Regions from separate parts of the Kocuria sp. UCD-OTCP genome, predicted to be linked through region 3. Evidence: riboswitches for the same ligand, from Rfam matches in the RefSeq annotation. Region 3 holds a riboswitch; each other region holds the start of a gene.
The links. A riboswitch is a leader RNA that binds a small molecule or an ion and turns the genes downstream of it on or off. The one in region 3 is predicted to bind thiamine pyrophosphate.
Positions count from the first base shown of each region.

Region 1: another riboswitch for thiamine pyrophosphate. It lies ahead of thiM (hydroxyethylthiazole kinase); the one in region 3 lies ahead of H488_RS20330 (FAD-dependent oxidoreductase).
Region 2: another riboswitch for thiamine pyrophosphate. It lies ahead of H488_RS23725 (ECF transporter S component); the one in region 3 lies ahead of H488_RS20330 (FAD-dependent oxidoreductase).

Region 1 covers NZ_KB714682.1:32,823-44,086, forward strand. Annotated here, with positions in the region: gene H488_RS37525 (hypothetical protein) at 1-157, shown strand, start outside; gene H488_RS33410 (nuclear transport factor 2 family protein) at 351-1,085, shown strand; TPP riboswitch at 1,135-1,228, shown strand; gene thiM (hydroxyethylthiazole kinase) at 1,271-2,095, shown strand; gene thiE (thiamine phosphate synthase) at 2,092-2,775, shown strand; gene H488_RS33425 (bifunctional hydroxymethylpyrimidine kinase/phosphomethylpyrimidine kinase) at 2,772-4,307, shown strand; gene rplU (50S ribosomal protein L21) at 4,528-4,839, shown strand; gene rpmA (50S ribosomal protein L27) at 4,900-5,157, shown strand; gene obgE (GTPase ObgE) at 5,300-6,859, shown strand; gene proB (glutamate 5-kinase) at 6,986-8,239, shown strand; gene H488_RS33450 (glutamate-5-semialdehyde dehydrogenase) at 8,236-9,594, shown strand; gene H488_RS33455 (hypothetical protein) at 9,717-9,965, shown strand; gene nadD (nicotinate-nucleotide adenylyltransferase) at 10,027-10,707, shown strand; gene H488_RS33465 (hypothetical protein) at 10,707-11,264, shown strand, end outside.
Region 2 covers NZ_AOSQ01000011.1:74,612-85,875, reverse strand. Annotated here, with positions in the region: partial or broken gene H488_RS0118085 (Na+/H+ antiporter subunit D) at 1-206, shown strand, start outside; gene H488_RS38500 (Na+/H+ antiporter subunit E) at 203-910, shown strand; gene H488_RS23740 (monovalent cation/H+ antiporter complex subunit F) at 910-1,179, shown strand; gene mnhG (monovalent cation/H(+) antiporter subunit G) at 1,185-1,643, shown strand; gene H488_RS23730 (DUF4235 domain-containing protein) at 1,704-1,982, shown strand; TPP riboswitch at 2,120-2,239, shown strand; gene H488_RS23725 (ECF transporter S component) at 2,330-2,950, shown strand; gene H488_RS23720 (ABC transporter ATP-binding protein) at 2,947-4,794, shown strand; gene H488_RS23715 (energy-coupling factor transporter transmembrane component T family protein) at 4,791-5,588, shown strand; gene H488_RS23710 (aminotransferase class IV) at 5,597-6,478, opposite strand; gene H488_RS23705 (uridine kinase family protein) at 6,508-7,101, opposite strand; gene H488_RS23700 (low molecular weight protein-tyrosine-phosphatase) at 7,098-7,625, opposite strand; gene H488_RS23695 (BCCT family transporter) at 7,710-9,683, opposite strand; gene dnaK (molecular chaperone DnaK) at 10,009-11,264, shown strand, end outside.
Region 3 covers NZ_AOSQ01000001.1:204,693-212,990, reverse strand. Annotated here, with positions in the region: gene moeB (molybdopterin-synthase adenylyltransferase MoeB) at 1-524, opposite strand, end outside; gene H488_RS20340 (thiazole synthase) at 521-1,405, opposite strand; gene thiS (sulfur carrier protein ThiS) at 1,407-1,646, opposite strand; gene H488_RS20330 (FAD-dependent oxidoreductase) at 1,643-2,998, opposite strand; TPP riboswitch at 2,994-3,097, opposite strand; gene thiE (thiamine phosphate synthase) at 3,113-3,832, shown strand; gene H488_RS20320 (hypothetical protein) at 3,931-4,980, shown strand; gene H488_RS20315 (VOC family protein) at 5,080-5,988, shown strand; gene H488_RS20310 (DUF3140 domain-containing protein) at 6,163-6,492, shown strand; gene H488_RS37320 (TetR family transcriptional regulator) at 6,577-7,203, shown strand; gene H488_RS20300 (MDR family MFS transporter) at 7,200-8,298, shown strand, end outside.

The sequences.
Region 1 (11,264 bases), on a different contig from region 3:
CGCCGGCCGGGCGGCCGCCGCGGAGGGCGCCCGGCACGAGGCGAGGACCGTCGCCCAGCGCGCCCCGGAGGACCCCTCCCGCCGGGCGCCGACCGTCGTCGGCGTCGGCGTCAAGGCCGAGGACCTCACCAGCGGCCGGCCCGCCGACCGGGGCTGACCCGCCCCGCCGAGCAGCACCACGGAGGACCCCGACCGGCACGGTCGGGGTCCTCCGTCGTCGCGGACCGTCACGGACCGCCCCGGCCTGCCCGCCCTCCGCGCGGCGGCGTACCGTGGTGCGCACCACAGCACACCCGGGGCCGCCGTCCCGTCCGCCGGGAGAGCGGCCGCCCGTTCCAGGGAGCATCGCCATGACCAGTGCAGACACCATCCGCACCACCGGCACGGAACTGTTCGTCCACCGGGATCCGTCGGCCGTGGACCGTCACTACACGGAGGACTTCGTCCAGCACTCGCCGCTCGCGCCGGACGGGCGCGAGGGTCTCAGGCAGTTCGTGCAGAGCATGCCCGAGGACTTCCGCGTGGACATGGTCCGGATGCTCGACGACCACGGGACGGTGGCCGTCCACTCGGTGTACGAAGGGCTCGGTCCGGAGCCGCTGGTCGGCTTCGACGTCTTCCGGGTGGAGGACGGACGGATCGCCGAGCACTGGGACGTCCTCGAGCCCCTGCGCACGGGCCCCGACGGCGCCCGCCCCCAGCTCGACGGTCCCGTCGCGGTCACGGACCACGAGCGGACGCAGGACAACAAGCGCATCGCCGCCGAGTGGGTCGAGGCCGCCCTCGTCGGGGGCGACCGCCACGCCGTCCAGGACCACATGAGCCTCCGGGGCTGCACCGAGCACACCGGCGGCACGCCGGACGGCCCGCAGCCCGCGTACCAGCGGCTGCGCCGCGTGGTCGGCGAGGGGAACTTCGTGCTGACCGTCGCGGAGGCCGTTCCCGGAGGGAGCCGCGACGGAGGATCCACCGGAACGGTCGCCTGCTACGACCTCTGGCGCCTCGACGACGGCCGGATCGTGGAGCACTGGGGCGTCGCGCAGCCGGTGCCCGAGCGGATGGCCCACGCCAACGGCATGTTCTGATCCCGTGCGGGGTCCGTGCCGACTCCCGCACGACGACTAGACTGGCAGGACACCAGACACGGGGTGCCGCACGAGCGGCTGAGAACACACCCGTCGAACCTGATCTAGCCAGTACTAGCGAAGGGATGTCGCAGATGCGCGATGCCGTACCCCCGTCCGACCGCACACCAGGACCCGGGAGGCCGGTGCCGCCGGACCCCGCGCTCGCCGAGGACGCCGCCGCGGCCCTGGCGGACCTGCGCGCCGCGGCGCCGCTGGTGCAGTGCATCACCAACGCCGTGGTCACCAACTTCACCGCCAACGTGCTGCTCGCCGTGGGCGCGTCCCCGGCGATGACCGACATCCAGGGCGAGGGCGGGGTCTTCGCGGAGCTCGCCGACGGCCTCCTCGTCAACACCGGCACGCCCACCGCCGAGCAGCGCGGCGCCGCCTACGAGGCCGTCGGGGCCCGGCGCCGCGCGGGCCGGGCCTGGGTCCTGGACCCGGTGGCGGTGGGCGCCCTGCCCGTGCGCACGGCGCTGGCCCGCGACCTGCTCGGGTTCGAGCCGGCGATCGTGCGCGGCAACGCCTCCGAGGTCATCGCCCTCGCCGGCGGCGCCGGCGGCCGCGGCACGGACGCGACCCACGGCGTCGACGCGGCCCGGGACGCCGCCGCCGCGCTCGCCGAGCGGGCCGGCTCGGCGGTGGCCGTGTCCGGGCCCGTGGACCTCGTGCGCTCCCCGGACGGCACGGTGGTCCGGGTGCCGCACGGCACGCCCCTGCTGACCCGCATCACCGGCGGCGGGTGCGCCCTGGGCGCCCTCATGGCGGCGTTCACCGCCGTGCGCACGGACCCGGCCGCCGCGGCGGTGGCCGCCACCACGGTGTACACCCTGGCGGCCGAGGACGCGGCCGCCGACTCCGCCGGGCCCGGCTCCTTCGCCGTGGCGCTGCTGGACCGGCTGCACGCCGTCACCCCGGAGGGGATCGCCGCCCGGGCGGAGCTCGTGCGCGAGGAGGTCGCCCGGTGAGCCCGCGCCTCGACCCCGCGGCCCTGGCCCTGCACCTGGTGACGGACACCGCCCTGAGCGCCCCCCGGACGGTCCCGGACGTCGTGGCCGCCGCCGTGCGCGGGGGAGCCACCATGGTCCAGGTGCGGGAGAAGGACGCCCCGGTCCGCGAGCTCGTCGCCCTGCTGACGGCCGTGGCCGAGCGCGTGGGCCGGGAGGTGCCCGTGCTCGTGGACGACCGCGCCGACGTGTACCTCGCCGCCCGCGCGGCCGGCGCCCCCGTGGCCGGCGTGCACGTGGGCCAGTCGGACCTGCCCGTGGCGCTCGCCCGGGAGATCTGCGGCCCGCAGGCCGTGCTCGGCCTCAGCGCCGCCACGGCGGAGGAGCTCGATGCCGCCGCCGCGCTGCCGGCCGGGACGGTCGACTACCTGGGCGTCGGGGCGGTGCGGGCGACCCGCACCAAGCCCGACCACCCCGAGCCGCTGGGCGTCGAGGGCTTCGCCCGCGCCGCGGCCCGCACGGCCCTGCCCTGCCTGGCCATCGGCGGGGTGCGGGTCGAGGACGCCCCCGGCCTGCGCGCCGCCGGCGCCGCGGGGCTGGCCGTGGTCTCCGGGATCTGCGCCGACCCGGACCCCGCCGCCGCGGCCGCCCGCTACCTGCGGGCCTTCACCGCCGTGCCCGCCGGGGAGGTGGCCCCGTGACCGCCCGCGTGCCCCGCGTCCTGGCCATCGCCGGCACCGACCCCACGGGCGGGGCCGGCCAGCACGCGGACCTCAAGTCGATCGCCGCGATGGGCGGCTACGGGATGAGCGCCGTCACCGCCGTCGTCGTGCAGAACACCGTGGGCGTGCGCGACATCCACGTCCCGCCGGTCGAGTTCCTCTCGGCACAGCTGGACGCGGTCGCCGAGGACGTCGAGATCGACGCCGTCAAGATCGGGATGCTCGGGTCCGTGCCGGTCATCGAGGCCGTCACCCGGTGGCTCGGGACCCACCGGCCGCCGGTCGTGGTCCTGGACCCCGTCATGGTCGCGACCTCCGGGGGCCGCCTGCTGGAGCGCGAGGCCGAGGACGCCCTGCGCTCGATGCTCGGCCTCGCCGACCTGATCACCCCGAACCTGCAGGAGCTCGCCGTGCTCGCCGGGGAGGACACGGCGTCGTCGTGGGACGAGGCCCTCGCGCAGGGCCACCGCGTGGCCCGCGCCCACGGCACCCTGGTGCTCGTCAAGGGCGGGCACCTCACGGGGGACCGGACGCCCGACGCGCTCGTGGGCCCGGACGCCCCCGAGCCCCTCGTGGCGTTCGACGGCGCCCGCGTGCCCACCGAGAACTCCCACGGCACCGGGTGCTCCCTCTCCTCGGCCCTGGCCACCCTCCAGGCCCGGCACGGGGACTGGCCCCGGAGCCTGCGGATCGCCCGGGACTGGCTGCGCGGCGCCCTCGAGGCCGCCGGGGACCTCGAGGTCGGCCACGGCAGCGGGCCCGTCCACCACTTCCACCACGTCCAGGACGCCCTCGAGAGCTGGGGCACGGCGCCGGAGCGGTTCACCGACGAGCTGTGGGAGGCCTCCGCGGCCGTGCGGCGGGAGATCGAGGAGCTCGAGTTCGTCCGCCTCCTCGGCGACGGCCGGCTCGAGCCGGACCGCTTCCTCGCCTACCTCGACCAGGACCTGCAGTACCTCGACGGCTACAGCCGGGCGCTGGCCCTGCTGGCCGCCAGGGCGCCCGACGAGGAGCAGCGGCTGTTCTTCGCCGCCGGCGCCGTGTCCTGCACCGAGACCGAGGCGCAGCTGCACCGGGCCCGGCTGCGGCACGCCGGGGACGGCGGAGCCCGGGCCGGCGGTGCCCGGGGCGGCCTCGGCGAGGTGACGCGGCGCTACACCACGTTCCTGCTCGCGGCCACCGCCGCCGAGCCCTACCCGGTGGGCCTGGCCGCCGTGCTGCCGTGCTACTGGGTCTACGCGGACGTGGGCCGCCACCTGAACGAGCTCGCCGCGGCCGACGGGACCGACGGGCACCCCTACGCGGACTGGCTGGCCACGTACGCGGACGAGGGGTTCCAGGAGGCCACCCGCACGGCCCGCCGGCTGCTCGAGGACGCCGCCCGGGCGGCCCCGGCGGACGTCCGGGCGAGGATGCGGGAGGTGTTCCTGGAGGCCTGCGCGCTCGAGCGGGACTTCTTCGCCGCGCCGGTGGCGGAGCGCCGGTTGGCGGGCGCTGACCGGATCGAGTAGTCTTGATCTTCGGTGCCCTGCCGGTGCGCGCGTGTAAAAACTCGACACCCCACCTGGCGGCACATGCGGGTGCAGTTCCTGAATTGCGGCGAACCTGCGCTGACCTCGGCCTAGTCCCACGGGCCGGTCACCGTCAGCTCGTCTCAACGTCGTTGGTCCTGACAGGTATGCGCTCGACCCACACTGTTTACACATGACGTCGAGAGAAGTGAGTTCCCAAGTGGTGTACGCGATTGTCCGCGCTGGCGGCCGCCAGGAAAAGGTTTCCGTCGGAGACCTCGTTACCCTTGACCGCGTCGCCGGCGGAGCAGGCAGCACCATCGAGCTCCCTGCCCTGCTGCTGGTCGACGGGGACAAGATCACCTCGGATGCCCAGACCCTGGCGAGCGTCAAGGTCACGGCCGAGATCGTCGAGAACCTCCGCGGTCCCAAGATCTCCATCCAGAAGTTCAAGAACAAGACCGGCTACAAGAAGCGCCAGGGCTTCCGTGCCGAGCTGACCACCGTGAAGGTGACCGGCATCGACGCCTGACCGGCCCGGTCCCCGTCCAGACTCCACCAGCCAGTAAAGACCCGAAGGTAGGCACACCTCATGGCACACAAGAAGGGCGCGAGCTCCACTCGCAACGGTCGCGACTCCAACGCGCAGTACCTCGGCGTGAAGCGCTTCGGCGGCCAGACCGTCAACGCCGGCGAGATCCTCGTCCGGCAGCGCGGCACGCACTTCCACCCCGGCCTCAACGTCGGCCGCGGTGGCGACGACACCCTGTTCGCCCTGGCCGCCGGTCAGGTCGAGTTCGGCACCCGCCGGGGCCGCAAGGTCGTCAACATCCAGGCTGCCGCAGAGTAGTCCACAGGGCCGGCGCTGCCGGCCCCGGTGCGGGTCACGACCCGCACCACCCATGTTTGGTCTGTAGAGGGTGGGTGCGTCCAGCGCCCGCCCTCTACAGTCTTAACGTGGCCCGTCCGTTCTTGAACCAGAGGAGTTCCCCGTGGCCAGTTTCGTCGACCGCGTCGTCCTGCACGTCTCCGGCGGCTCCGGCGGGCACGGCTGCGTGTCCATCCGCCGCGAGAAGTTCAAGCCGCTCGGCGGTCCGGACGGCGGCAACGGGGGGGACGGCGGCAGCGTGGTGCTGCGCGTGGACGGCCAGACCACCACGCTGCTGAACTACCACCACGCCCCGCACCAGTCCGCCCCCAACGGCGGACCCGGCAAGGGCGACCTCCGCCACGGGCACAAGGGCGAGGACCTCGTCCTGTCCGTCCCCGACGGCACCGTGGTCAAGGACCAGGACGGCAACGTCCTGGCCGACCTCGTGGGCCAGGGCTCCGAGTTCGTGGCCGCCCCCGGCGGGCAGGGCGGGCTGGGCAACGCCGCGCTGGCCTCGGTCAAGCGCAAGGCCCCCGGCTTCGCGCTCCTCGGCACGCCGGGCTCGGCCCGGGACGTGGTCCTGGAGCTGAAGTCCATCGCCGACATCGCCCTGGTCGGCTACCCCTCCGCCGGCAAGTCCAGCCTGATCGCCGCGATCAGCGCCGCCCGCCCCAAGATCGCCGACTACCCGTTCACCACGCTCGTCCCGAACCTCGGCGTGGTGGAGGCCGGGGACGTGCGCTACACCGTGGCGGACGTCCCGGGCCTGATCCCCGGCGCCTCCGAGGGCAAGGGCCTGGGGCTGGAGTTCCTCCGCCACGTCGAGCGCTGCGCCGCGCTCGTGCACGTCCTCGACTGCGCGACCCTCGAGCCCGGGCGGGACCCGGTCTCCGACCTCGAGACGATCGAGGCGGAGCTCGCCGGCTACGCCGTCGACGGCGACCTCGACGGCGGCCAGGCGGTGCCGCTCAACGACCGGCCCCGGCTCGTGGTGCTGAACAAGATCGACGTCCTCGAGGCCCGGGAGCTCGCCGAGTTCGTGCGGCCCGAGCTCGAGTCCCGCGGCTACCGCGTGTTCGAGATCTCCACCGCCTCCCACGAGGGGCTGCGGGCGCTGACCTTCGCCATGGGCGAGGTCGTGCAGGAGGCCCGTGCGGCCCGCCCCGCCCCGGCGGAGGCCCCGCGGGTCGTGCTGCGCCCCAAGGGGGTGCGCGGGCCGGAGTTCACCATCACCCGGGAGGAGCGCAACCTCGAGCCGCTGTGGCACGTGCGCGGCGACAAGCCCGACCGGTGGATCCTGCAGACCGACTTCAACAACGAGGAGGCCGTCGGCTACCTCGCCGACCGGCTCGCGAAGCTCGGTGTCGAGACGGAGCTGTTCAAGCAGGGCGCCCGGCCCGGCGACGCCGTGCTCATCGGTCCCGAGGACGACGGCGTGGTCTTCGACTGGGAGCCCACGATGGTCGGCGGCGCCGAGCTGCTGGCCGGGCCCCGCGGCACCGACCTGCGCTTCGCGGACATCGACCGTCCCACCCGCGAGCAGAAGCGCCAGCAGTACCAGGACCGCAAGGACGCCAAGGCCGCCGCCCGCGCCGAGCTCGAGGCCGAGCGCTCCGCCGGGGTGTGGACCGAGTCGGTCGACGCCCGGCGCGGCGAGGCCCCGGCCGGCACCGACGACTGAGCCCGCCCGCGGGGCGGACCGCGGCCGCACGTGCCGGGAGCCCCCAGGCCACCACCCGACGACCGACCCGACACACCGACTGACCGACACACCGACGACGCCCACCGGACGAGGGAGACGCCCAGGATGAACGAGCAGACGAACGAGATCGACGTCGAGCAGCTCGAGGAGGTCGCGGAGAAGTCCGCGGTCCAGCTCAGCAGCGAGAACCGCGGCAAGAACCGGCGCAGCCCCATCGAGCGCCGCGAGGACATCCCGCGCGCCCATCGCGTGGTGGTCAAGGTCGGCTCGTCCTCGCTGACGTCCATCGAGAGCTCGATCGACGAGCAGGCCGTGCGGATGATCGTGGACGCCCTCGGCGAGACGAAGGCCCGCGGCATCGAGCTCGTGTTCGTGTCCTCGGGCGCCATCACGGCCGGTCTGGCGCCCCTGGGGCTGTCCCGGCGGCCGAAGAACCTGGCCGGCAAGCAGGCGGCCGCGGCCGTGGGCCAGGGCCTGCTCATGGGCCGCTACATCGAGTCCTTCGCCCGCTACGGCGTCACGGTGGGCCAGGTGCTGGTCACCGCCGAGGACCTGATGCGGCGCAGCCACTACAAGAACACCCACCGCCAGATCGAACGGCTCCTGGACTTCGGCGTGCTGCCCATCGTCAACGAGAACGACGCCGTGTCCAGCCAGGAGATCAAGTTCGGCGACAACGACCGGATCGCCGCCCTGATCGCCCACCTCATCAAGGCCGACGTCCTGCTGCTGCTCTCCGACGTCGACGCCCTCTACACCATGGACCCCCGCAAGGGCGGGGAGCGGATCCCGGTGGTGAACGACCCCATCAAGGACCTCGAGGGCGTGCAGATCGGGTCGGTCGGCCGCGCCGGCGTCGGCTCCGGCGGCATGGTCACCAAGGTCCAGGCGGCCCGGATCGCCGCGGCCTCGGGCATCCCCGCGCTCGTCACCTCGGCCCAGAACATCACCCGCGCCCTGGACGGCGAGGACGTCGGCACCTGGTTCGCGACCTCCGGCGGGCGGCGCAACGTCCGGCTGCTGTGGCTGGCCCACCTCGCGGACATCAAGGGCTCCCTGACCCTCGACCCTGGCGCCGTCGAGGCGATCCGCGACCGCAACTCGCTGCTGGCCGCCGGGGTCACCGGCGTGTCCGGGACCTTCGAGGCGGGGGAGCCCGTCTCGCTGCGGGACGAGGAGGGCAAGGAGATCGCCCACGGGCTCAGCAACTACTCCTCGGACGAGATCCCGCCGATGCTCGGCAAGTCCACCTCCGTGCTGGCGGAGGAGCTCGGGGACGACTACAGCCGGGAGCTCGTGCACGTGGACAACCTCGTGGTCCTGCGCGCCCGCGGCGCACGGACTAAACTGAAGAAATGACTTCCGCCGCACACGATTCCGTGACCACCGACGAAGCCACCCGCACGACCGGCAAGGCGGTCGTGACCGACACCGGCGTCATCGCCACCTTCGGGGAGGACCCCGTCGCCGGCGTCGCCGCGATGGCCGACGACGCCCGGGACTCCGCCCGCGTCCTGGGCCGCGCCACCCGGGCCTGGAAGGACCGGGCGCTGCTCGCCATCGCCGACCGCATCGAGCGCAAGCAGGACGTGGTGCTCGCCGCGAACGCCAAGGACCTCGAGCGCGGCCGCGTGAACGGGACCTCCACCGCCCTCCTGGACCGGCTCAAGCTGGACGCCGAGCGGATCACCGGCCTGGCCGAGAGCCTGCGCGAGCTCGCCGCGCTGCCCGACCCCGTGGGCGGGTTCGTCCGCGGCAGCACCCTGCCCAACGGCCTGCGGATGCGCCAGGTGCGCGTGCCGATGGGCGTGGTCGGCGCCATCTACGAGGCCCGCCCCAACGTCACCGTGGACATCGCCGGGATCGCCCTGAAGTCCGGCAACGCGGTGCTGCTGCGCGGCGGCTCGGCCGCGGAGGAGTCCAACCGGGCCCTCGTGGGCATCATCCGGGACTCCCTGGCCGACGTGAAGCTGCCCGTGGACTGCGTCCAGAGCGTCGACGAGTACGGCCGCGAGGGCGCGAACGCGCTCATGGCGGCCCGCGGGAAGGTCGACGTCCTCATCCCGCGCGGCGGGCACGGTCTGATCCAGTCCGTCGTCCAGAACGCCAAGGTCCCCGTCATCGAGACCGGCGAGGGCAACGTCCACCTCTTCGTCGACCACTCGGCGTCGAAGAAGATGGCCGTGGACGTGGTCGTCAACTCCAAGACCCACCGCACGAGCACGTGCAACACCACGGAGACGCTCCTGCTGCACCGCGGCTTCGAGCACGGGGCCGCCGTGCTCGCGGCCCTCGACCGGGCCGGCGTCACGCTGCACGTGGACGAGCGGGCCGAGGCCCTGCTGCCGGCCGGCAGCCACCACCTGCGCGCCACCGACGAGGACTGGGGCACCGAATACCTGTCCATGGACCTGGCCGTGAAGGTGGTGGACTCCCTGGACGAGGCGCTCCAGCACATCGACCGGTGGTCCACCCGGCACACCGAGGCGATCGTGACCAACGACCTCGCCTCCGCCGAGCGGTTCGTCGCCGAGATCGACGCCGCCGCGGTCATGGTCAACGCCTCCACCCGCTTCACCGACGGGGGCCAGCTGGGTCTCGGCGCCGAGATCGGCATCTCCACCCAGAAGATGCACGCGCGCGGACCCATGGGCCTGGAGGAGCTGACCACCACGAAGTGGATCGTCCAGGGCGACGGGCACGTCCGCGCCTGAGCCCCGGACGCGGCGGGCCCGCCGCGGATTCAGTACGATGAGAGCCGTCCGGGCCAGCCGGCCGAGGCGGCAGGGCCGTCCACCGACCACCCGCCGCCACGCCGGCGACAGAAGGGATCCCCATGTTCCAGCAGACCGTCACCACCGTCCTCGCAGCCGCCGAGGGCGGGCACGCCGCCGCCGAGGCCGGAGTTCCCCCGTGGGTCTGGGGCGCCTCCGTGTTCGTCGTGCTGATCGGCCTCATGGTGGTGACGCTCTCCTTCGCGAACCGGGGCCTCAGCCCGGAGGTCGGCCAGCACCAGGACCCCGCCGACCTGCCCGCGGACGAGCGAGCCATGCTCGACGAGTACGCGGCCAAGCGCCACGGCTGAGCCGGGGAACCCCATCGTCGTGACGACCGCTCCGCAGGACACCGCCGCCCGGACCCGGGGCCTGCCCCTGACGGCCACGGCCGTCCCGCCCCGGAGGCCGGGCCGCACCCGGCTCGGCGTCATGGGCGGGACGTTCGACCCCATCCACCACGGCCACCTCGTGGCCGCGTCCGAGGTGGCGGGGGAGTTCGACCTCGACGAGGTCGTGTTCGTCCCGACCGGGCACCCCTGGCAGAAGGCCGCCGGGGCGGTGAGCCCCGCGGAGCACCGCTACCTCATGACGGTGATCGCCACGGCCTCCAACCCGCGGTTCACGGTCAGCCGGGTGGACATCGAGCGCGACGGTCCCACGTTCACGGTCGACACCCTGCGGGACCTGAAGCGGCAGCGCCCGGAGGCGGACCTGTTCTTCATCACGGGCGCGGACGTCATGGCGGAGATCCTGACGTGGAAGGGCGCCGAGGAGCTCTGGCAGCTCGCCCACTTCGTCGGCGTCACCCGGCCGGGCCACGACCTGGCCGCGCCCGTGGGCTCCAGCGGCGTGAACCTGCTCGAGGTGCCCGCGATGGCGATCTCCTCCACGGACTGCCGCGCCCGCGTGGCCGAGCACAAGCCCGTTTGGTACCTCGTGCCCGACGGCGTGGTGCAGTACATCAACAAGTACGGCCTCTACCTCGGACCCGAGGACGGGACGACGACGGACCACGTCGGCGCCCGCGGCGTCTCGGCGAAGGCACCCTGATGGCCGGCGAGGACGACGTGCGGGACGGCGCCGCACCGGACCCCGACCGGGCCCCGGCGCCGCCGCCCTCCGGACCGGCGCCCATCATCGACCTCGGGGGGGACGGCGTGCCGGTCCGCCCCGTCAAGCCCCTCGGGCCGCGGCGGCTGGCCCGTCTGCAGCGCGAGCTGGCCGAGCGCGCCCGCGAGCTCGAGGAGGCCGGCGCCGGCCCGGCGGACCCCGAGCTGCTCGAGAAGCAGCGCCGGTTCGCGGAGCTCGCCGCCCAGGCCGGCGCCGCGCAGGCCGACCCGGGCGCTGACACCGCGGTCCGGGAGCCGGTGGCGGCTCCGGAGGCCCCGGCGCCCGGCTCCGCACCGCCCGGCCCGGGGCAGCCCGCTGCGGCCCCGCGTCCTCCGGCGGTGCCGGAGGACCCGCAGGAGCCGCTCGAGCAGATCACCGTCGTGTTCCCCGGCGGCGGCCCGGACGGGCCGGACGAGCACGTGTCCCACGACCCGGTGCACGTCGACCCGGCCCTGTTCAGCAACCGGCTCGCCCCGGAGGACCTGGCGGCGCTCACG
Region 2 (11,264 bases), on a different contig from region 3:
AGGGCGACGTGCGCCTGATGTCCCCCTCGATGCTGGGCGGGGCCTCGGCCCTCGTCGCCGCGGGGGTGGCCCTGACCGTGTTCGCCGGGCCGCTGTTCCAGCTCGCGGACAACGCCGCGGAGAACCTCGTCCGCCCCGAGCGCTACGTCGAGGCCGTGCTGGACCCCGCGTCCGCGCCGCGGCCCGTCGTGGAGGAGGCCCCGTGACCCGCCCCAAGAATTCCCTGCTCGTCGAGCTGCCGCTGCTGGTGTGGCTCGTGGTGGTGTGGGGCGCCCTCTGGGGCGACTTCGGCCCCGGCAACCTGCTGGTCGGACTGGTCCTGGCCCTGCTCGTCACCTGGGTGCTCTACCTGCCGCCCGTCCATCTGTCCGGCCGGTTCAACCCGTTCCAGTTCGCCCTCTTCGCCGTGACGTTCGTGTGGCAGGTCGCCAAGGCGAGCTTCGAGGTGATGCTCATTGCGATCCTCGTGGGCCCGCGCGCGCGCAACGCCGTGGTCGGCGTCCAGCTGCGCACGCGCTCCGACCTGCTCCTGACGGCCACCGGCCACACCATGACCCTGATCCCGGGCTCGCTCGTGGTGGAGGTGGACCGGGCCTCCGGCACGCTGTACTTCCACGCGCTCAACGTCCGCAGCGCTCAGGAGGCCGAGGACTTCCGCCGGTCCGCCCTCCGGGTGGAGGCGGCCTGGATCCGGATCATGGGCACCCCGGAGGAGCTCGCCGCCCTGCGGGCCGAGCGGGGCGGCGGACGGGCCTCCGGCACGGACCGGCCGGACAGCGCCGCGCTCAGCTCGCCGATCACCGCGAGCCTGCAGATCGTGGGCCGCCGCCGGGACGAGGTGCCCACCGGGTCCCCGGCGGACGCCCCGGGATCCACCCCCACCGACACCCACGAGGAGGACCACCCGTGATGCAGATCGCCGTGGCCGTCGCGGCCGTGCTGCTCAGCGCGGCCGCCGCGGGCACCCTCTACCGCCTCGCCAAGGGCCCCTCCCTGCTGGACCGCGTGGTGGCCACGGACGTGCTGCTGGCCATCGTCGCGGCCGCCCTCGCCGTGGACATGGCCTACCACGGCCACCTCAACAACCTGATCCTCATGGTGATCGTCTCGCTGGTCGGGTTCATCGGCTCCGTGACGGTGGCGCGCTTCGCCACCCAGACCGCCGAGCACGGGCGGTGAGCGCCGTGCTGGACACTGTCCTGGACGCCGCCGCGGCCGTGTGCCTCGTGGTCGGCGCGCTCATGTCCCTCGCCGCAGGGATCGGCCTGGTCCGCTTCCCGGACCTCCTGACGCGCATGCACGCCGGCACCAAGCCCCAGGTCTTCGGGCTGCTCCTCATGCTCACGGCAGTCGCCCTCGAGAACCGCGAACCCGTCATGATCCCGCTCATCGCCCTCGGCTGGATCTTCCAGCTGCTCACCGTGCCCGTCTCGGCGCACATGGTGGGACGCTCGACGTACCGCACCAAGCACCTGAACCGGACCACGCTGACCCAGGACGACCTGCAGAAGGTCCTCAACCGCGCCGCGGAGGGCGGGGCGGAGGGCTCCGCGGAGGGCGTCGCCGCGGGACCGCCGGTGCCGAGCCCGGACGGCCGGCGGGCGGACGGACAGCAGACTGACGGATCGCCGGGGACGCGTTAGGCTGGGCAGGATCGACAGGGCGCACCCGCGTCCCCCTCGGACGACAAGGAGCAGCACTCCATGAACACCAAGGTCCTCGAACTCGTGGGCACCGGCCTCTCGCTCGGCGGCGTGGCGCTCTCGCACAAGGTGCTCGGCGCGGCGTGGACGCGCATCACCGGCGACCCGCCCCCCGCCAAGAACCCGGACCCGGACGAGGCCTGGACGGGCATCATCATCTGGTCGCTCGTCACCGGTCTCGTGGGCACCGTCATCAAGGTCGGCATCTCCCGCCAGATCGCGAAGATGGAGAACAGGCCGCGGACGAACCCCAAGGCCTCGAGCCAGGCCGAGGTCTGAGGCCCGGCGAGCACCTCGCTCAGGGGCCCGTCCGGCCGGACACCGCACCGGTGTCCGGCCGGACGGGCCCCTGCGTCGTTCACCGGCCGTGCGCCGGCAGTGCACGGGGCGGGCGGGGGAGAGGTAGACTCGGTGCCACTGAACGACAGGGGAGCGCCCCGCCGGTGAGACCGGCGCGGCGCTGAGAGTGCGGATCGCCGCAGACCCTCGAACCTGCTCCGGTTAGCACCGGCGAAGGGAGTCGAGCATCTCAGGGGTGCTTCCCCGGGAACGCGCCACCGGCGCGGCCCGCGGAACCCCGTCCCCTCCTGGCACCGACGGCTCGCTGAGCCCAGGAGGAATCCACCGTGAACACCACCACCCACCGCCCCGCCCGCCGCCCCGGCACGTCCCGCGCGTCGTCCTGGCGCGTCGTCGACATCGTCGTGGCCGCCGTCCTCGCCGCCGTGTGCGCGGTCGTCTTCTGGGCGTGGTCGAACCTGCTCTACCCCGTGGTCGGCACGGCCGCGGTCGCCTACCCGCCCGCCGTAGGGCTGATCGCCGGCGGCTGGCTCGTGGCCGGCGTGCTCGGCGGGCTGATCATCCGCAAGCCCGGCGCCGCGCTGTTCTGCGAGCTGCTCGCCGCCGTGATCGAGAGCTTCCTGGGCACCCACTTCGGTCTGCTGGTCGTGCTCTCCGGTCTCGTCCAGGGCATCGGTGCGGAACTGGCCTTCGCCGCCTTCCGGTACCGCCGGTTCGACGCCCTCGTGGCGGCCGTGGCGGGCGCCGTGAGCGGGATCTTCCTCGGCGTCCACGAGAACATCGTCTACAACTACGAGTGGGCGCTGAGCCACCAGGTGGTCTACGTGGTCCTGACGGCCGTCTCCGGGGCGGTGCTCGCGGGCCTGCTGATGCAGGCCGTGGTGCGGGCCCTCGCGGCCACCGGCGTGCTGCAGGGCCTCGCGTCGGGGCGGGCCGTGCGGCGATGACGGCTCCCACGACCCCGGACCCCGTGGTGCCCGCCGGCCGCGGGGCCCGGGTCGAGGCCCGCGGCTTCGGCTGGCACCACCCCGGGCGGGACGCGGCGGCGCTGCGCGGCCTGGACCTCGTGGTCGAGCCGGGGGAGCGCGTGCTCCTGCTGGGACCCAGCGGGGCGGGCAAGTCCACCCTCCTGCACGCCCTGGCGGGAGTCCTCCACGACGACGACGGGCAGTCCGCCTCCGGCGAGCTGCTGCTCGACGGCATGCCGCCGGAGCAGGCGCGCGGCCGGGCCGGGCTCGTGCAGCAGGACCCCGAGTCCCAGGTGGTGCTGTCCCGGATCGGGGACGACACCGCCTTCGGCCTCGAGAACCTCGCGGTGCCCCGGGAGCAGATCTGGCCGCGGGTGCGCGCGGGGCTCGACGACGTGGGGCTGGACCTCCCCCTCGACCACTCCACCGCGGCCCTGTCCGGCGGGCAGAAGCAGCGCCTGGCGCTCGCGGGCGCCGTGGCCATGAGCCCGGGGGTGCTGCTGCTCGACGAGCCGACCGCCAACCTGGACCCCGCCGGCGTGCGGCAGGTCCGCGACGCCGTGGTGTCCTGCCTCGACCGCAGCGGCGCCACGCTCGTGGTCGTGGAGCACCGTGTCGCCGTGTGGGCCGAGGTCGTGGACCGCGTCGTCGTGCTCGGCCGGGACGGGAGCATCACCCACGACGGCGCGCCGGGCCGGGTGCTCGGCGCCGCGGCCGACGAGCTCAGCGGCGCGGGGGTGTGGGTGCCCGGCCGGGTGCCGGCCACGCGTGCGCCCGCTCGCCCCGCCGCGGATCCCCGTGCAGGCTCCTCCGGTGCACATCCCGCCGGGGGTCCCGCCGGAACCCGGGCCGCCGGCTCCGGGGCGGACGGCGCACCGCTGCTGAGCGCCACCGGTCTGGGCGTCTCGCGCAGCCAGCCGTCGGCGCGGCAGCTGCGCGCCCGGCGGCGGGCGCGGCGTCGCGGCCGCCCGGTGGACGACGCCGCCGCGGGCCGGGACCTCCCCACGGCGGTGGCCGGCGTGGAGCTGACCCTGCGCCGCGGCCGCGCGCTCGCGCTGACCGGGCCCAACGGCGCCGGCAAGTCCACGCTCGCGCTGACGCTGGCGGGTCTGCTCGCCCCCGTGCGCGGCACCGTGCGGGCCCACCCGGTCCTCGACCGCGGCGCGGGCCCCGACCCGCTCGAGTGGAGCGGCCGGGAGCTCGTGGCCCGCGTGGGGACGGTCTTCCAGGAGCCCGAGCACCAGTTCCTGCGGGCCACCGTGCGGGCCGAGCTCGAGCTCGGCCCCCGGCTGGCCGGCACGCCGGTGGCCGAGCGGGAGCGCCGCACGGACGAACTGCTCCGCCGGCTGCGGCTCTCGCACCTGGCCGACGCCAACCCGTTCACCCTCTCCGGGGGCGAGAAGCGGCGGCTGTCCGTGGCCACGGTGCTCGCCACGGACCCGGACGTGCTGGTGCTCGACGAGCCGACGTTCGGTCAGGACGCCCTGACGTGGGCGGAGCTCGTGGACCTGCTCGTGGAGCTCGTCGACGCCGGCACGTCGGTCCTCGCCGTGACCCACGACGAGGACTTCGTGCGGGCGCTCGGCGCCGAGGTGCTGGCGCTGGGCACCCCGAGCGAGCGGGGCCGCGCCGCTCGCACGGCACCGGCGGCGGGAGGGGCGCCGGCCGTTCCTGTCGTGCGGTCCGCGTCCGCGGCGGGGAAGACCGCGGCTGCTCCTGCCGTGCGGTCCGGGGCCGCGGCAGGGAGTGCCCCGGCCGCTCCGGCGGCGCCGGGGGCCGGCGCGGTGCGGGTCGTCCCCGTCCGGCGGGAGCCCGTCCGGTGAGCGCCGCCGCGATCGCGCCGTCGGCCCGGACCTCGCTGCTGGGGCGCACGAACGCGGTGGTCAAGCTGGCCGGGGCGCTGCTGCTGACCGTGGTGCTGCTGCTCAGCGCGGACCCCGTGACGTCGGGGACCGTGCTGCTGGGCGAGGTGCTGCTGCTGGCGCTGGCCGGTCAGCGCCCGCTCGCGCTGCTGCGCCGGGCGTGGCCGGTGGTCGTGGCGGCACTCGTGAGCGGGTGGGGCACGGCCCTGCTCGCCGAGGACTCCGGGCCGGTGCTGCTCGACCTGGGGGTCACCGGGATCTCGTCCGGCTCGGTGGCCGCAGGGGCGGCGATCGCCCTGCGCGGGCTGGCGCTGGCGCTGCCCGGGCTGATGCTGGTACTCACCACGGATCCCACGGACCTCGCCGACGGCCTCGCCCAGACGCTGCGCCTGCCGGCCCGCTTCGTGCTCGCGTCCCTGGCCGCGCTGCGGCTGGTGGGGGTGATGGTCTCCGAGTGGGCCACCCTGGCGATGGCGCGGCGGGCGCGCGGGGCGGGGTCCGGGCACGGTCCGGTGGGCGCGCTGCGGGAGTTCGGCGGCCAGGCCTTCACGCTGCTGGTGCAGTCCCTGCGACGGGCCACCCGGCTGTCGGTCACCATGGAGGCCCGCGGCTTCGGTGCGGGTCCGCGCACGTGGGCCCGCGTCCCGGGGTACTCCTGGCGGGACGCGGCGGTCCTCACGGGCTGCGCTGCGGCCGCCGCGGCGGGCCCGGCGGTGTCCGTCCTGCTCGGGACGCACCGGTTCATCTGGGCCTGAGCGAAGGATCAGGCCTGCTGGACCCAGCTCGTGACGAGCTTCGTCAGGTCCGGGTCCACCGGCAGCGGCTGGTGGTCGAGCCGGCGCACCGGCACCGCGAGCCGGACGCTGGAGACCAGCCACACGGCGTCGGCCTCCATGAGGTCCGCCGGGTACAGGGGCCCGTAGCCGAGCTCCCAGCCGTCCCGGCGGGCGGCGGCGAAGATCTTGGCCTGCGTGGTGCCCGGCAGGATCCCGTGCGAGGGCTCCGGCGTCAGCAGGGTGCGGCGGCCGACGCGCACCCGGGCGCAGACCACGGAGGACGTCGCGCCCTCCAGGACCCTGCGCCCCTCCGTGGTGAAGACCGCCTCGTCCGCGCCGAGGGAGCGGGCGTGGCGCAGGGCGGCCATGTTGATCGCGTAGGAGAGCGTCTTGGCCCCCGGGAGCAGCCACGGGTACCCGGCGTCCTGGGCGGGGTCGTGGCCGCGCGGCAGCAGCACCGCGGTCACGCCGTCCCGGCGCTGCCGGAACGTCGTCTCCGGCACGGGGCTCACCACGATCCAGGACCACGGGCCGTCCGCCGGGGTGCCGCGGCTGATCACCACCTTGACGGCGTGCTCGGCCCCCAGACCGCCGTCCCCGCCGGGGGCGGCGTGAGCGAGCGCCAGCTCCACCGCCCCGCGCACGTCCCGCGCCGACGGCACGGGCAGCTGCGCCAGCCGCGCGGAGGCCGACAGCCGCTGGTGGTGGGCCTCGAACTTCTGCACGAGCCCGTCGACGGCGCGCATGGTCTCGAAGACGCCGTCCCCCCGGGTGAGCCCCTGGTCGTCGATCCGCACGAGCGGAACGGACGGATCGGCGAGGACGCCCTCCGGGTGGGCGGCGTCGAGGACGACGACGGTGCTGGTCACGGATCCTCCTGTCGGTGCGGCCGCGGGGCTCAGCAGACCGGGCCGGGGTGCAGGATGTCCACCTGTTCCCAGACGTGGTCCTCCGCCAGGTAGGCGTCCTCCTGGGCGGCCCAGCGGTCCCAGTGCTCGGCGTAGTAGGAGCCGTCACGGCTCAGCGCGCGGTCGTAGCGCAGGGCGGTGGGCAGCTCGACCCACACGGAGACGTCCAGCAGCTCCCGGGCCTCGGCGCTGCACGCGCCGACGCCCTCCAGGATCACGACCTCCGCCACACGGGTCAGCCGCGGGGTCCCCGGGGAGCCGGTGACCCAGTCCCAGGCGCTCCACTCGGCGTCCCGGCCCTGGTCGAGGGGCGTGAGGACCTCGTCCACGTAGGTGCGGCGGCCGGGGCCGAGCCCGTCCCAGCCCGGGTAGAGGTCCTCGAGGTGGAAGAGCGTCACGTCCCGCACCGGGCGCAGCACCGCGGCGAGCTGCTCGGCGAGGCTGGTCTTGCCGGCCCCCGAACGCCCGTCGATGCCGATGAGGTAGGGGCGGCGGGTGGGGGAGGGGAGCAGCCGCGCCAGGTTGGTGCCGGCGGGGTGGGCCGCCGCGAGCGCCGGATCCAGCTCGAGCTCGATGTCGATCACGCGCGCCCAGCGTCCTGAGCGGATCCCCGGTCGGCGCCGAGCTCCCGGGCGACGGCGCGGACCACGCCCGGCACGGCGGCGTCGATCATGCCCCAGGTGGACTCGAAGTCCTCGGGCCCCCCGTACCAGGGGTCGTAGATCCCCAGGTCGCCGTGCTCGAGATCTTCGACGGCGGGGTCGAACTCCCGCAGCAGCCGCACCTTGGCGGCGGCGGAGCGGTCCGGTGCGAGCGCCCGCAGGCGCTGCCAGTGCACCACGTCCAGCGCGAGTACGAGGTCCCGGTCGCCGAAGCGGACGGGGTCGAAGACCTGCGCCGCGTGCGCGGAGGCGTCGAGCCCCTCGCGGCGCAGGAGGTCGCCGGCGCGGGGGTCCACGGGGTTGCCGAGCTCCTCGTCGCTGACGCCGGCCGAGTCGATCCGCACGCGCCCGGCCAGTCCTGCGGCCTCGAAGGCGCGGCGCAGGGCGAACTCCGCCATGGGCGAGCGGCAGATGTTGCCGGTGCACACGGCCACGATCGAATACATAGCGCGCAGTCTAAGCCGTCCGGTCCCGGCACGAGAAGTGCGGCCGCCGCCCCGAGGGGCGACGGCCGCACGGCGCGGGTCCGGTCAGGGCCGGCGGACGGTCGGGTCGAGCGGTCGCTGCTCGTCCGGGTCCAGTCGTTCCTGACCGGCGTCCGGGCGCTCCGGCTCCTGGTCGGCCTGCTGGCCGGAGCTCGAACCGGTCTCCGCGGCGAGGTCGATCTCCTCGCCGTTCTCGTCGACCCGTCGGTACCAGTCCGTGACGGCCGGGTCGTGCGAGTCGAACGTCTCGCCGGCGGCACGGGCCCCGGGGGCGTGCTCCACCTGCAGGGCGAAGTCGTCGCCGTGCTCCTCGATGCCGTGGATCACGGCCTTGCGCACCGCCGTGAGGGCGAACGCGTGGCGGATCGTGGCGGGGTCGCTGCGCAGGTCCTTGTAGAAGGCGACCATGAGGAAGGCGACGATCACCGCGAACGGCAGGGCCGAGACGGTCACGAGGTTCTGCATCCCGGTCAGGGCGTCGTCGCCGCCCACGAGCATCATGACCGTTGCGATGCCGCCGAGGCACAAGCCCCAGAACACGACGATCGGCCGGTTCGGCTCCGGCTGGCCCCGCTGGGACAGCGTGCCCATGACGATGGACGCGGAGTCCGCGCTGGTCACGAAGAAGATGCCGATGACGACCATGGCGAGCACCGACGTGATCGCGCCGAAGGGTAGGGCGTCGAGCATGCCGAACAGCGCGGCCTCCTGGCCGCCCGCGGCGGCCAGGTCGGTCCCGGTGCGCTGCAGGTACATGGACGTGCCGCCGATGACCACGAACCAGAGCACGCACATGGAGGAGGGGACCACGAGCACCACGGTCACGAACTGGCGCAGCGTGCGGCCGCGGGAGATCTTGGCGATGAACATCCCGACGAACGGGGACCAGGACAGCCACCAGGCCCAGTAGAAGACGGTCCAGCCGCCGGCGAAGGTGGTGGCGTCCTCGCCCCAGCCGCCGGTCTGCCCGGTCATCCAGAGGTACTCCTGCAGGTAGGTGCTGAACACGGCGGGGACCAGGTCCAGGATCAGGACAGTGGGCCCGGCCACGAACACGAACAGGGCGAGCAGGAACGCCAGCAGCAGGTTCGTGTTGGAGAGGTAGCGGATGCCGCGGGCCACGCCGGAGACCGCGGAGACCACGAAGGCGGCGGTGAGGACGGCGATGATCGCGATGAGCCCGCCGTTGCCGAGCGGTCCCCAGCCGGCGACGATCTCGAGGCCCCGGGAGATCTGCAGCGCGCCGATCCCGAGCGAGGCGGCGGTGCCGAAGAGGGTCGCGAAGATGGCGAACACGTCGATGAGCCGGCCCAGGCCGCCCTCGGCGCGCCGCTGGCCGATCAGCGGCACGAAGATCCGGCTGATGAGCGGGGAGCGTCCGCGCCGGTAGGCGCCGTACGCGACGGCCGCGCCGACCACGGCGTACATGGCCCAGGGGTTGAGACCCCAGTGGAAGGCGGTCTGGACGAGGGCGTAGACGGTCATCTCCTCGGAGCCGGGTTCCGCCCCGAAGCCGGGGACGCCCGCGCCGAAGTGGCTCAGCGGCTCGGAGGCGCCGTAGAACATCAGGCCGATGCCCATGCCGGCGGCGAAGAGCATGGCGAGCCACGAGAAGAAGGAGTACTCGGGCTTCTCGTCGTCCATGCCCAGGGGGATCCGCCCGGTCCGGGTGAAGCCGACCACGAGCATGAACAGCACGGCGGCCGTGGACAGGGCGGTGAAGAACCACCCGGTGTTGCCGGTCACCCAGCCCAGGGCCGCGGTGGAGGCGGCCGTCAGGGACTCGGTGGAGAGCACGCCCCAGGCGATGAACCCCACGATCAGCGCGGCGGTGACGGTGAAGACCACCTTGTCCGTGCCGTAGTTCAGCTTCTGGTCCTCGACGGCGATGCCGGGGACGAGGGCGGGGTGGATGCCGTGCGGGTAGTTGATCTCGCGCAGCACCTCCCGCGGCTTCGGCCGGCGGGAGCCGTCGGCCTCACTGGACGGATGCGGCGAATGGGGTGGCGTAGTGCTCACGGTGGCTCCTGAGGTGTCGGGGTGCGTGCGGTGTCGTGTCGGTGCGTGCGGTGACGTGCGGGGCGGACCCGGGGGTGTGGCGGTGGCCCGCGGGAACGGGCACAAACACTCCACGGTATCCGACGTCCCGACCCAGCGGGAGGGAGTGCGCGGCGTCTCACATCCCCGGCACCCCGGGTTGAGTCGATGTGGCTCAACTTAAGTTGACATCAGCGGCTCACGTGGCAGACTTGAGCCAGGAAAACTCAAGAACTGAGACCTCCGGGACCCCAACGGGGCCGGTACGGCCCGCCCGGTTCAGCTCGACCCGAAGGAGAACACGTCCATGTCTCGTGCAGTAGGAATCGACCTCGGCACCACCAACTCCGTGGTGTCCGTGCTGGAGGGCGGCGAGCCCACCGTCATCGCCAACGCCGAGGGCAACCGGACCACGCCGTCCGTCGTCGCCTTCTCCAAGGACGGCGAGACCCTGGTGGGCGACATCGCCAAGCGCCAGGCCGTCACCAACGTGGACCGCACGATCGCCTCGGTGAAGCGCCACATGGGCACCGGGTGGTCCACCGACATCGACGGCAAGAAGTACACGCCGCAGGAGATCTCGGCGCGCATCCTGATGAAGCTCAAGACCGACGCCGAGTCCTACCTCGGCGACAAGGTCACCGACGCCGTGATCACCGTCCCGGCGTACTTCAACGACGCCGAGCGCCAGGCCACCAAGGAGGCCGGTGAGATCGCCGGCATGAACGTGCTGCGCATCGTCAACGAGCCCACCGCCGCGGCGCTCGCCTACGGCCTGGAGAAGGGCAAGGAGGACGAGCTCATCCTGGTCTTCGACCTCGGCGGCGGCACCTTCGACGTCTCCCTGCTGGAGGTCGGCAAGGACGAGGACGACTTCTCCACCATCCAGGTCCGCTCGACCGCCGGCGACAACCGCCTCGGCGGCGACGACTGGGACCAGCGCGTGGTCGACTGGCTGCTGGCGCAGGTGAAGTCGAAGACCGGCGCGGACCTGTCCAAGGACAAGATCGCCCTGCAGCGCCTGAAGGAGACCGCGGAGCAGGCCAAGAAGGAGCTGTCCTCCGCGACCAGCACCAGCATCTCCCTGCAGTACCTGTCCGTGACCCCCGAGGGCCCGGTGCACCTGGACGAGCGCCTCACCCGCGCCAAGTTCGAGGAGCTCACCCGGGACCTGCTCGAGCGCACCGAGAAGCCGTTCAAGGACGTCATCGCCGAGGCCGGCATCTCCGTGTCCGACATCGACCACGTGGTGCTGGTGGGCGGCTCGACCCGCATGCCCGCCGTCGCGGAGACCGTCCAGCGCCTGGCCGGCAAGGAGCCCAACAAGGGCGTGAACCCGGACGAGGTCGTCGCCGTCGGCGCCGCGATCCAGGCGGGCGTGCTCAAGGGCGACCGCAAGGACGTGCTGCTGATCGACGTGACCCCGCTGTCGCTGGGCATCGAGACCAAGGGCGGCGTGATGACCAAGCTCATCGAGCGCAACACGGCGATCCCCACCAAGCGGTCCGAGACCTTCACCACCGCCGAGGACAACCAGCCGTCCGTGTCCATCCAGGTCTTCCA
Region 3 (8,298 bases):
CAGAAGACGCTGACCTGCCCCTCGAAGCGCAGGATGGAGCCCCACACGCAAGGCGTGCCGGTCAGGGCGGCGGCGTCGCTGACCACGTAGCGGGTCGCGAAGTTGTCGGCGCCGTCCAGGACCAGGTCGTACCCGCCGAGGATGTCCACGGCGTTGTCCGCGTCCAGCCGGACGGGGTGGGTGCGGACCTCCACCAGCGGGTTGAGCGCGGTGACGGCCTCGGCGGCGGAGACGGACTTGGGGCGGCCGACGTCGGCGGTCGTGTGCACCACCTGGCGCTGCAGGTTGGAGACCGCCACCACGTCGTCGTCGACGATCCCGAGGGTCCCGACCCCCGCCGCGGCGAGGTACTGCAGGGCCGGGGACCCGAGCCCCCCGGCGCCGACGACGAGCACGCGGGCGTTCCGCAGCCGCCGCTGGCCGCGGGTCCCGATCCCGGGCAGGGTCAGGTGCCGGGCGTAGCGCTCGAGCTCCTCGCGGGTCAGTTCGGGGCCGGGCTCCACGAGCGGGGGCAGCGGGCTCACGGCCGCTCCCCCACGGGCGCCCAGTCCCCGCGCGGCACGTCCGCCGGGCCGACTGAGGAGCCGGCGGACGACCCGTCGGCCCGCCCGGCACCGGCGGCGTCCGTGTCGATCCGCCCGGCCATCGACGAGGACGCCTGGGCGTGGCGGCGGGCCGGGATGCGCCCGGCACCGGCGGCGAGCCGGCCGGCGAGCACGGCGTGGCGCATCGCGGTGGCCATCGCCACCGGGTCCTGGGCGCGGGTGACGGCGCTGGCCAGCAGCACGGCGTCGCAGCCCAGCTCCATGGCCAGGGCGGCCTCGGAGGCGGTGCCGATCCCGGCGTCGAGCACCACGGGGACGGACGCCCGGGAGGCGATGAGCTCGATGTTGTGCGGATTGAGGATGCCCAGCCCGGTGCCGATGGGGGCGCCCAGGGGCATCACCGCGGCCGCGCCCAGGTCCTCGAGCCGGCGGGCGAGGGCCGGGTCGTCGGAGGTGTAGGCGAAGACCTTGAAGCCGCGGGCCACGAGCTGCTCGGTGGCGTCGAGGAGCTCCACCACGTCGGGCAGCAGCGTGTCCTCGTCCGCGATGACCTCGAGCTTGACCCAGTCGGTCTCGAGGGCCTCCCGGCCGAGCTCGGCGGTCAGCAGCGCGTCCCGGGCGGTGTAGCACCCGGCGGTGTTGGGCAGGATCCGGATGTCGTTGCGCTCGAGCAGCGCGAAGAGGGAGTCGCCCTGGCCGGGGGCGTAGCGGCGCAGGGCCACGGTGGTCAGCTCGGTGCCGGAGGCCAGCAGCGCCTGCTCCAGGGTGTGCAGCGAGCTCAGGCCGCCGGTGCCCATGATCAGCCGGGAGCTCAGCTCGATGCCGTCGAGCACGAGGGGGTCGGGGTGCGGGGCGGTCACGTCAGCCTCCCTGGACGGCGGTGATGATCTCGATGGACTGGCCCTCCGCCACGGGGGTCCGCCGCCAGCGGCTGCGGGGTACGACCGCGGCGTCCACGGCCACGGCCACGCCGAGGCGCCCGCCGTCCAGCGGGGCGCCGTCGGGGCCCAGGGGGCGGCCGACGGTCTCGGCGACGAGGTCGACGACGGTCGCCTCCGCCGCCACGCGGTGCGGGCGGCCGTTGAGGGTGATGGCGGTCATCGGGTGCTCCTGCTCCGGGGCCCGGGCCCGGCGGCGGCCGGCGCGGGATCCCCTCGACGGGCCTCGACGGGGCGGTCGAAGCGGTGCGGGTCGGTGGCGGCGAGGTGCTCGGCGTCGGCGGCCGGATCGGCTCCGGTCCCGCCGGCCACCAGCTGCGCGGCGAGCCGGGCGGCCAGCGGGGCGAGCAGGACGCCGTGGCGGAAGTAGCCGGTGGAGACCACGAGCCCCGGCACCGGCGAGCCGTCCGGGTCGCGGACCCGGCCGAAGTACGGGATGTCGTCCGGGGTGCCGGGCCGGGCGCGGGCCAGCACCTCGACCAACTCGAGGTCGGCGACGCCGGGCACGAGCGCCTGGGCGTCGCGCAGCAGCCGGAACACGCCGCCGGCGCTGGGACCGGTCAGGTCGTCCTCGCGGGAGGTCGCCCCGATCACCACGGTCCCGTCGGCGCGGGGCACCAGGTAGACGGGCACCCCGTGCACCAGGCCGCGGACCGTGCGCTCGAGCAGCTCCGGCGCCCCGGCGGGGACCCGGGCGCGCAGGATGTCCCCGTGCACCGGCCGCAGCGGCGGGTGCCAGTCCTCCGGCAGCCCTTCGAGCTCGCCGAGCCCGGCGCCGGGGGCGAGGACCGTCCAGGTCGCGGAGACCATCCCGCCGCCGGCCAGGCGGACGCCGGTCGCCGCGCCCTCGGCGTTGCGGCGCAGCCCCGTGGCGAGGTCGTGGACGAGCCGGGCCGGTCCGCCGTCGCGCGCGGCCGGGAGCCCGGCGGGCTCCGGGAGGTCCGGGAGCTCCGGGGCGACGAGGGCCGCGAGCAGCCCGGCCACGAGGCGGCGCGGGTCCACCTGGTGGTCGTCGGGGATCCGGAACGCGGCGGACAGCCGCGGGCTCAGGGCCGGCTCGAGGGTGCGGGCGGCGCGCAGGGTCAGCGCCTCCACCGTCATGCCGTGGCGGCCCTGCAGCGCGCGGAGGTCCGTCAGGGCCTGCCGGTCGGCGGCGTCCACGCCGCACACGAGGGTCTCGGTGGCCCGGTGGCCCACCGTCCCGCCGGCGGCCTGCTCGAGGGCGGCCACGAACGCCGGGTACTCGGCGGCCGAGGCGGTCATGAGGGGGTACAGGGGCTCCTGCTGGTACTGGACCTCGCTCACCGGGGCGAGCATCCCGGCCGCGGCGCGGCTGGCGCCGGAGCCCGGCTCGGGGTCCACCACGACCACCGAGCGGCCGCGGCGGCGCAGCTCCCAGGCGGTGGCCAGGCCGATCACCCCGGCGCCGACGACGGCGACGTCGGCGCGGACGTGCTCGGGCCGGTCGACCAGCGGGTGGGGCGCGGTCGTGGGGGCGGGGTGCGCGGCAGTCACAGGGAACGTCCTTTCCTCCGGCGGCATGACCCGCATCAGGTGTGGCGGTCGGCGCTGGACGCCCTCTCAGCCCCCGGTGGGGCTCCCGCAGAACCGCTGACCTATCATCAGCGTGTGACCCAGCCTACCCGTGATGCCTCCGCCCCCGCCGAGTCCTCCCTGCGAGAGACCCGGACGGCCAGACTCCTCGCCGCCCGGCTGTACGTGTGCACGGACGCCCGCCGGGACCGGGGCGACCTCGAGGACTTCCTGCACGCCGTCTGTGCCGGCGGCGCTGACGTCGTCCAGTTGCGGGACAAGAGCATCGACGCGGACGAGGAGATCGCCGCGCTGGAGCTGCTGGGCCGGGTGGCCGCCGAGTACGACACCCTGTTCGCGGTCAACGACCGCGCCGACATCGCCGCGCTCGTGGGCGCCGACGTCTTCCACGTGGGCCAGCACGACCTCAGCCCCGCCCAGGCCCGGCGGCTCCTGGGCCCCGACGTGCTGATCGGGCGCTCCACCCACGACCTCGGACAGGCCACGGCGGCGCTCGCGGACCCGGACGTCGACTACTTCTGCACCGGCCCCGTCTGGGCCACGCCCACCAAGCCGGGGCGCCCGGCCACCGGGCTGGAGTTCGTCCGCGCGGTCGCCGAGCTGACGGAGGCCCGGCTGGACGCGGACCCGGAGGTCCTGCCCGTGCCGTGGTTCGCCATCGGCGGCATCGACGAGCCGCGGCTCCCGCAGGTGCTGGAGGCCGGGGCGCGCGGCGTCGTCGTCGTCCGCGCCGTCACCGAGGCCCCCGATCCCCGCACCGCCGCCGGGCAGCTGCGCGGCCTGCTCCCCGCCTGAGCCCGGGGCGGTCCCCCGCCCGCCTCACCGTCGGCTCCCCGCCGCCGTCCAGCACGTTCTGAGAGCATGGACGCAGGACGACGACGGAGAGGTGGCCCATGGACCCCGAGCTCGACCCCCAGGTGCGGCACGCGGTGGAGCGCCCCGCGGAGACCGCCCGCGGCCCGGAGGACGCGCAGCTGCGCGTCCGGCTGGCCGGTGAGCCCGCCCGCCGCGCCCTCGGCACGCACTGGGAGCAGGGCCTCCCGGAGGACGCCGCCCCGAGCGACGACCGGCTCGCCGCCGCCGTGCTGCTCGCCACCCTCTTCGGCGACACCTTCTGGCTGGAGCGCGCCGCCCGGCTGCCCAGCGACGTGCCGGGGTGCCCGTCCGCGCCGCCGAGCGGGCTGCTGGAGCTGACCCGGGTGCCGGGCGCCCGGGCCGCCCTGGCCGCCGTGCTCGAGCGCCCGCTGCTGACCGGGCTCCTGGAGTGGGGCACCAACCCCCTGCCGGAGCAGCCCCCGCTGGCCGTGGCCCGGGCCGCCCGGGACCTGGGCGTCCCCGACGACGGGCGCGTCTACAAGGTGGTGCGCCGCCGCGCCGAGCGCTTCCTGGCGCGGGAGCACGACGGGTCCGAGCCGCTCGAGCAGTTCGTGACCCTGCTCAACGAGGCGGAGCGGGGCCACCGCGAGGACGGGCCCGTGCTCTCGGGCGAGACCCTGCCGCCGGCGGCTCCCCCGGCGCCGGGTCCGACCGCGGGATCCTCCTCCACGGCCGGCCCGGCCGCGGACGGTGACGTCCGCCCGGGAACACCCCCGCCCGGCGCCCCTCCGGCGGGCTCGCCCGAGAACCCCCAGTGGGGGGTGAGCCCCGCGAGCCCGGCCCCGCCGCCGCCCGGGCAGTTCCCGGGCCAGCACCCCGGACCCGGGGCACCCGGCCCGGGCGGTCCGGGATACGGCACCCCCGGGTACGGTCCCGGGGACCAGCAGCCCGGAGCACCGGGCGCCGGTGCCCAGGGCGCCTCCGGGCCGGTGTTCGGGCCCGGCCCCGGCGGGTGGCCGCCGCGCCCGGCAGAGCCCGAGGAGGACGACTCCGACAACCTCAAGGCGTGGGGATTCGTCTTCCTGGGCATCCTGGCGGTGATCGCCGCCCTGATCTTCATCCTCTGAGCCCACCGCACCATCATTTACTTGCACCGGAAAGCTTCTGAGGCTATTCTTGGGGACATATCAACCAATGCGCCGCCCCTGCCGACGGAGAACCCCGCGATGCCGATCTTTCCCCAGAACCCCGCTCCCCAGAGCCTGACGAAGCGCCCCGCCGAGGACCTGCTGTCCGCGGACACCCGGATGGGCGCGGTGGAGCTGCTGGTCTCCGACCTGGACACGATGGTCGCCTACTACTCGGACGCCGTCACCCTCGACGTGCTCGCCCACGCCGGGGACACCGCGGTCCTGGGCCGGGACGGCCGGACGGTCGTGCGGCTGCGCCAGGTCAAGGAGCTCCCGCCGGCCCGCCGCGGGCAGGCCGGCCTGTTCCACACCGCGGTGGTCTTCGACGACGAGCCGGCCCTGGCCGCGGCGCTCGCGTCCGTGGCGACCGTGGCGCCCCGCTCCTTCACCGGCAGCGCCGACCACCTCTACAGTCAGGCCTTCTACTTCGACGACCCCGAGGGCAACGGGGTGGAGCTCTACACGGACCGCCCCCGCGACACGTGGCGGCGAGAGCCCACCGGCCTGCTGACCCTGGCCTCCAACCCGCTGGACCCGAACGGGTTCCTCCAGGAGCACCTGGCCGAGCAGGGCGGGCGGCCCCCGGCGCCGCCGGCCACCCTGGGCCACGTGCACCTGCAGGTGGGTGACATCCCGCTGGGCCGGCAGTTCTACGTGGACGTGCTGGGCTTCGAAGTGATGAGCGACATCGGCTCCGCCCTGTTCATCGCCGCCGGCGGCTACCACCACCACATCGCGCTCAACACCTGGCAGAGCGCCGGGGCCGGCCCGCGGGCGGCCTCGCTGGGGCTGGGCCAGGTCAACATCGACCTGCCGGACGCCGACGACGTCGCGGCCCTGGCGTCCCGGCTCGCGGACCACCGGATCCCCACCCGGCACGACGGCGCCGTGCTGCGCTTCGAGGACCCCTGGAACACCCTGATCCAGGTGGGCGTCGCGGCGTAGCCCCGGCCGGGCGCCGCGTCCGCACCCACTCGCCGGCGGCGCCGTGCTCGACGCCCGCGGGTGCTCGCCGGCACCCCGGCCCGCCGGTAGGTTGGGCCTCGTGCCCGGGGTGCCCGGGCACGGAGGGCGTGCGGCGACACGGCGGCCGCCCGGTCCGAGAGCGAGGAGCAGGGCATGGGTGAGAAGGACGACAGCACCGGCAAGGACTTCGACGAGGCCGTCAACATGACCGCAAAGCAGCTGTCGACGTGGCTGGACACCGACGAGTCCACCTCGGTGGGCCAGGACGACGGCGGGGAGTCGGTGGGCCACCGCTCCGGGCGCCGGATCGTGGAGATCCTGCAGAAGCCGAAGGGCGAGCGCACCGAGGCCGACCACGAGCACATGCGCAAGGTGGTCGGCTACGTCCACCGCCACCTGGCCCAGCGCCCCGACGGGGACGTGCGCGAGACCCGGTGGCGCTACTCCCTGATGAACTGGGGCCACGACCCCCTGAAGGACTGAGCCGGAGGGCCCGCCCGGCGCCGCCGGGCGGGCCGGGCAGATATTGCAGTTGTGCAAAACTTGCAGAAGTGCAAAAATTTGGGCATGAATGCCGACCTCCCTCCCACCCTGCGCGCCCGCAAGAAGGCCGAGACCTGGTCCGCGATCCACGAGGCGGCCGCCGCCCTCGCGGTGCGGCACGGGGTCGAGGGCACCACGGTGGAGGCCGTGGCCGCGGCGGCCGGCGTCTCCCCGCGGACCTTCTTCAACTACTTCCCCGCCAAGGAGGACGCCGTCCTGGGCATGCGGGCCCCCTCGCTGGACCCCGAGCTGCTGGACGGCTTCTCCCTCGAGCACGACCTGCTGGGCCAGGTCTCGCGCCTGCTGCTGGCCGTCTCCCGCAGCGCCTACGCGGGACGGGACGCCGAGCGGCGCCGGAGGCTGCTGCAGGACCACCCGAGCCTGGGCCGCCGCCGGCACGAGCTGATGCTCGAGGCCGAGGCCCTGGTGCGCCACACCCTCGCGGAGCTGCTGGCCCGGGACCCCGCGTGGTCGGCCGGGATCGGGGAGCACCGCGTGGACGAGGTCGCCCGGATGCTGGTCCTGCTCGGCGGCGTCCCGCTGCGCTTCGCCATCACCGCCGATAGCTACTCCCCGGCGCACGGCCTGCCGACCGAGGACCATGAGTCGGCGCTCTCCCTCCTCCACCGTCTCCAGGAGAAGCTCTCATGACCCGCACTCCCGCCCACCGCGCCGAACCGGGCTCCGGCTCCCGGCACCTCGCGCTGCTCTTCGTCGGCCTGATGCTCTCCATGCTGCTGGCCGCGCTGAACCAGACCGTCCTCAGCACGGCGCTGCCCACGATCGTGGGCGAGCTCAACGGGGTCGACGAGATGCTGTGGGTGATCACGGCCTACATCCTGGCCTCGACGATCATGATGCCCGTGTACGGCAAGCTCGGGGACCTGATGGGCCGCAAGCCCCTGCTCCTGGGCGCGATCCTGGTGTTCATGGCCGGCTCCGTGGTCGGCGCGCTCGCCGGCACCATCGAGGTCCTCATCGCGGCCCGCGCGATCCAGGGTCTCGGCGGCGGCGGGCTGATCATCCTCTCCCAGGCCGCCATCGCCGACGTGGTCCCGGCCCGGGAGCGCGGCAAGTACATGGGCGTCATGGGCGGGGTGTTCGCGGTGTCCTCGGTGGCCGGCCCGCTGCTCGGCGGGTTCTTCACCGAGGGCCCCGGCTGGCGCTGGGTCTTCTGGATCAACATCCCGCTCGGCCTGCTCGCGCTTGCCGGGGCCGTCCTGTTCCTCAAGCTGCCCCGGCACAGCGGCCGGCCGCGCCTGGACATCGGCGGCATGGTGCTGCTGGCCGTGGCCACGACCTGCCTGGTCCTGTTCGCCACCTGGGGCGGCGGCAAGTACGCCTGGACCGACCCCGTGATCCTCGGGCTGATCGCCGGGACGCTCGTGGCCGCCGCGGCGTTCGTGGCCGTGGAGCGGCGCACCGCCGAGCCCATCATCCCGATGCACCTGTTCCGCAAGCGCAACTTCGTCCTCACCACCCTCGCCGGTCTGCTCACCGGCGTGGCGATGTTCGGGGCCCTCGGCTACCTGCCCACCTACCTGCAGATGGTCTTCGGCGTCGACGCCACCCGGTCCGGGCTGCTGATGGTGCCGATGATGGGCACGATGCTCGTCACCTCGGTGCTCGCCGGTCAGGCCGTGAGCCGGACCGGGCGCTACAAGTGGCTGCCGGTGGCCGGCAGCGTGATCGTGGCCGCGGCCATGGGGCTGCTCGCCACCCTGACCTCCGAGCAGGGGGTGTGGC